Regions from separate parts of the Streptosporangium sp. OZ121 genome, predicted to be linked through region 2. Evidence: predicted binding sites of a transcription regulator. Region 2 holds the regulator's gene; the other holds the start of a gene.

Region 1 (2,395 bases), on a different contig from region 2:
TACCTGCTGCCCCTGGAGCTGCCCGATCCCGATCCGGTGGCTCACCGGGCGCTGGTCGAGCACGCCACCGAGATCTGCGTGCTGATCTCGCTCATGGGCGCGGGGCTGGCCATCAACCGGCCCTTCGGGCGGCGCGACTGGTCCTCGACCTGGCGCCTGCTGGGGTGGACGCTCCCGCTGACCGTCCTCGCCGTGGCCGCCGCGGCGTACGGCCTGCTCGGCTGGCCCCTCGCCGCGGCGCTGCTGCTGGGCGCGGTGCTCGCGCCGACCGACCCGGTGCTCGCCTCCGACGTGCAGGTCGGCGAGCCCGTCGACTCGGAGAAGGCCGACGACGAGGTCCGCTTCACCCTCACCTCCGAGGCGGGCCTCAACGACGGCCTGGCCTTCCCCCTGGTGTACGCCGCGATCGCGCTGGCCGTCAGCGGGGGTGTCGGCTGGGTCGCCGAGTGGACGCTGGTGGACCTGCTCTACCGGTGCGCCGCGGGCGTGGTGTGCGGCCTGCTGATCGGCAAGGGGCTGGGACGGCTCTTCTTCCGCGCCCAGAAGTCCGACCTGCGGCTGGCCGAGCACCGCGACGGCTTCGTGGCGCTGGCCGCGACGTTCCTGGCCTACGGCCTCACCGAGCTGGTGCACGGCTACGGCTTCATCGCGGTGTTCGTGACCGCCTGCACCATCAGGGCGGCCGAGCGCAGCCACGGCTACAACGGGGTGCTGCACGGCTTCATCGAGCAGCTCGAGCGGCTGTTCACCGCCTGGCTGATCATGCTGCTCGGCGGTTTCGTCGCGATGGGCGGCCTGTCCGCGCTCACCTGGCGGGGCGCCGCGGTCGGACTCCTGCTGCTGCTGGTCATCCGGCCGCTGACCGGCTGGCTCGCCGAGCTGGGCGGCAGGGCGGGACCGCGCGAGCGCGTCGCGACGGCGTTCTTCGGCATCCGCGGCATCGGCTCGCTGTTCTACCTCGCCTACGCCCTCGGCCAGGCCGACTTCGGCGTGCCCGCCGAGGAGCTCTGGGCCGTTGTCGCCTTCACCGTGCTGGCCTCCCTGGCCATCCACGGGATCTCGGCCTCGCCGGTGATGAACCGCCTGGACCGGCTGCGCGACAAGAAGAGCGACGAGGACGAGGAAGCAGAACCCGCCGCCCAGCACCTGTGAGCCCGGGACCCGCTCGCGGCCCCTCCGGCGGGCCGGGGAAGAGCCGTGCGCGGGCCGCTCCCACGCGGTAGAGTCTGCCACCGAACAGGTGTTCGGCGAGCGGAGGCGTGTCGGTGCGGTTGCCCGAGTTGCGGGTGATGGGGGTCGATCCCGGGCTTACCCGATGCGGGCTCGGCGCCGTCGAGGGGCGGCCCGGCGCGCCGCTGAGCCTGGTCAAGGTCGGGGTCGTCCGCACCCCCGCCGACGACGAGATCGGCGCCCGGCTGGTGGCGATCGAGGCGGGCATCGAGCGGTGGCTCGACGAGGTCCGGCCCGACGCGGTGGCCGTGGAGCGGGTCTTCGCCCAGCACAACCTCAGGACCGTGATGGGCACCGCGCAGGCCTCCGCCGTGGCGATCCTGTGCGCGTCCCGCAGGGGCCTGCCGGTCGCGCTGCACACGCCGTCCGAGGTCAAGGCCGCCATCACCGGCAGCGGCACGGCCGACAAGCAGCAGGTCGGCACGATGGTGACCCGCCTGCTGCGGCTGGACGCCATGCCCAAGCCCGCCGACGCCGCCGACGCGCTCGCCCTCGCGATCTGCCACGTGTGGCGGGGCGGGGCCCAGAGCAGGCTGGCCGAGGCCGCCGCGAAGGCGGCGAGCGCCACCACCACCCCCGCCGCCTACTTCCGAGGCCGTGGCAGGGCCGGACACCCGAGAGGAACCGCTAAGTGATCGCCTCGGTGCGAGGACAGGTGACCGCGATCGCCGCCGACGGGGCGGTCGTCGAGGTCGGCGGGGTGGGGGTCCTCGTGCACTGCACGCCGGGCACGCTGGCGACGCTCAGGACGGGCGAGGAGGCCAGGCTCGCCACCTCGCTGGTGGTCCGCGAGGAGTCGCTCACCCTGTTCGGCTTCGTCACCGACGACGAGCGCGCCATCTTCGAGATGCTGCAGACGGCGAGCGGGGTCGGCCCCAAGGTCGCCCTGGCGATGCTGGCCGTGCACACTCCCAACGCGCTCCGGGTGGCGGTGGCCTCCGCCGACGTCAAGGCGCTGACCAGGGTCCCCGGGGTGGGCCCGAAGGGCGCCCAGCGGATCATCGTCGACCTCAAGAACAAGCTCGGCACGCCGGAGGAGGCCGTCAGCGCCGCGCTCGACGGCCGTGCCGCCGCGCCCGCCTGGCGCGCCCAGGTCCACTCCGGGCTGGTCGGCCTGGGCTACTCGGGGCGAGACGCCGACGAGGCGGTCGCCACCGTCGAGCCG
Region 2 (2,395 bases):
GGTCCATGACACGACGGACCGTCGGGCCGGCGTCGGCCTCCTCCGTCAACGCGTCCGCGATCTCCCACAGCGTGTCGCCCGCGTGCACCGTGATCCGGGGAAGGCCCTCGAGGTCCGGTCGCCCGCCCGCCGAGGCCATGTCGATGCGCCCGCCGATCCAGAGCACCCCCAGGGTGAGGAGCGCGAGCACCGTCACCGCCACAATCCTTCCACGCCTGGTGAGCCGGAGTGGCCGCCGGACGGGCGCCGGACGGGCGACGCCGGAACGGCGGGCCCGCACCACGGGCGCCACCGCCGATCCCGGCGCCCTCCTCGGCCCGGATCCGCTCCCGAGCCCCCGCTCCGGCTCACGGCCAGGCCTCCGGCCCGGCTCGCGACCGGGTCGCCGTCTCCGCTCACGCCCGGACGGCCGCCCGGACTCCGGGCCGGACCCCTGCCCCGGTTCGCGCCCGGACAGCCGCTCGGCCCCCTGCCCGGATCCCTGCCCGGACGCCCGCTCGGGCCCCTGCCCGGACCTCCGTCCCGACCCACGGCCGGGACGCGGCCCCGGCCCCGGCCCCGACACCGGCGCCGACCCCCGCCCGGATCCCGCCTCAGAACTTCGCTCGGCCTCCGGCTCCGGCTCCGGTCGCGGGGGCGGCACGAGCCGCAGGCGCGGCGCCTCCGGCGATCGCCGCGCCGCCCGGGATGCCGGCGCGGTCCTGGATCGCGGTGTCGTCGTGGTCGGTTTCATGGTGACCCCCATCCCCTCGACCTGGCCGAACACATGTCGAAGAAAGATCGGCGAATCGAACACGATGTCGATCGAACTCCCGTACGATGTTGTACACCACGGCGTCGCCGATTTCGAGGACATTCGAACAATTGTTTGAATATGATCTTCGGCCGAGGTATGGTCGCTGTGTGCGACGCGTTAAATACAGACCGGGAGGCGAGGAGTTCGTATGAGCCAGCACAACGAGAACGGTTCGGCCGCCAGCGACCTGGCGGTGCGAAGGCGTGACTCCCTTGGCCTCACCCCCAGGCAGCGGAAGATCCTTGAGGTGATCCGCGATTCCGTGCAGCAGCGCGGCTACCCGCCGTCCATGCGGGAGATCGGTGAGGCGGTGCAGCTCACCAGCACCTCCAGCGTGTCGCACCAGCTGACGGCTTTGCAGCGCAAGGGCTACCTGCGGCGTGATCCGCACCGCCCCCGCGCCCTGGAGGTCCGCCTTCCCGGCGAGCCCGTGCTGTGGGTGGACCCCGACTCCGGCGAGGACGAGGCCCCGGTCAGCCGCCCGACCGCCGCCTACGTCCCCCTGGTGGGCCGGATCGCCGCCGGTGGTCCCATCCTCGCCGAGGAGAGCATCGAGGACGTCTTCGCCCTGCCCAAGCAGCTTGTCGGCGAGGGCACCCTCTTCCTCCTCCAGGTGACCGGTGACTCGATGATCGAGGCCGCCATCGCCAACGGTGACTGGGTGGTCGTACGCCAGCAGCCGGTCGCCGACAACGGCGACGTGGTCGCGGCGATGATCGACGGCGAGGCCACGGTCAAGACCTTCAAGCGCAGAGACGGCCATGTCTGGCTGGTCCCGCACAACCCCAACTACGACCCGATCCCGGGTGACGAGGCCACCGTGCTCGGCAAGGTCGTGGCGGTCCTCCGCAAGCTCTGACGCGACCGCGAGCTCTGAAGCGAGCGTTCCGGGGCGAGCTCCGGACCGTTCTTCTCCGCGTCTGCTGAGCGAGCTTCGAAACACGTCGTTCCGGCGCGAGTTCCACACCACGCGCCTCCGGCCTCCGCGCGACACGCCGGAGGACGCGCGACACGCCGGATGGGTGGCGTCCCGATGTCGGGACACCACCCATCCGGCGTTCTCAGAGCTTCCCCGGCCGCCTAGGGAACGATGTTGACCAGCTTGGGCGCGCGGACGATCACCTTTCGCGGCGCTCCGGGCAGGAAGGACCGGACCTTCTCCGACGCCAGGGCCAGCGCCTCCAGGTCCGCCTCGGAGATCTCCGGGGAGACCTCCAGCCGGTCGCGCACCTTGCCCGCGACCTGGACGACGCAGGTGACCGACTCCTGGACCAGCAGTGCCGGGTCGGCGACCGGCCAGCCCGCGGTGGCGACCGAGGCGGAGTGTCCCAGCCGCTCCCAGCCCTCCTCCGCCGCGTACGGCGCGACCAGGGACAGCATGACCGCCAGGGTCTCGGCGGCCTCCCTGACCGCCGGGTCGGCCGCGCCGGGCCCGGAGTCGATGGCCTTGCGGGCCGCGCTCGTCAGCTCCATCATGCGGGCCACCGCGACGTTGAAGCGGTGGGAGTCGACCAGCTTGGTGACCTCGTCGACGGTGTGGTGGACGACCTTGCGCAGGTTCAGGTCTCCGGCGGTGACGTCCACCCCGGGTGCCGAGGC

Evidence for each region. Region 2 encodes LexA, which represses DNA repair genes until DNA is damaged. Its sites were predicted from a motif close to TCGAACANNTGTTCGA; they were not measured.
Region 1: a site for LexA is predicted at 1,233-1,248, ahead of ruvC (crossover junction endodeoxyribonuclease RuvC). Genes of this name have one in related genera too.

The regions. Positions count from the first base shown of each region.
Region 1 covers NZ_JBPXMC010000012.1:48,452-50,846, reverse strand. The annotation lists gene ACTOQ1_RS22085 (cation:proton antiporter) at 1-1,152, shown strand, start outside; gene ruvC (crossover junction endodeoxyribonuclease RuvC) at 1,281-1,865, shown strand; gene ruvA (Holliday junction branch migration protein RuvA) at 1,862-2,395, shown strand, end outside.
Region 2 covers NZ_JBPXMC010000001.1:1,051,348-1,053,742, forward strand. The annotation lists gene ACTOQ1_RS04890 (LysM peptidoglycan-binding domain-containing protein) at 1-196, opposite strand, end outside; gene lexA (transcriptional repressor LexA) at 945-1,655, shown strand; gene leuS (leucine--tRNA ligase) at 1,877-2,395, opposite strand, start outside.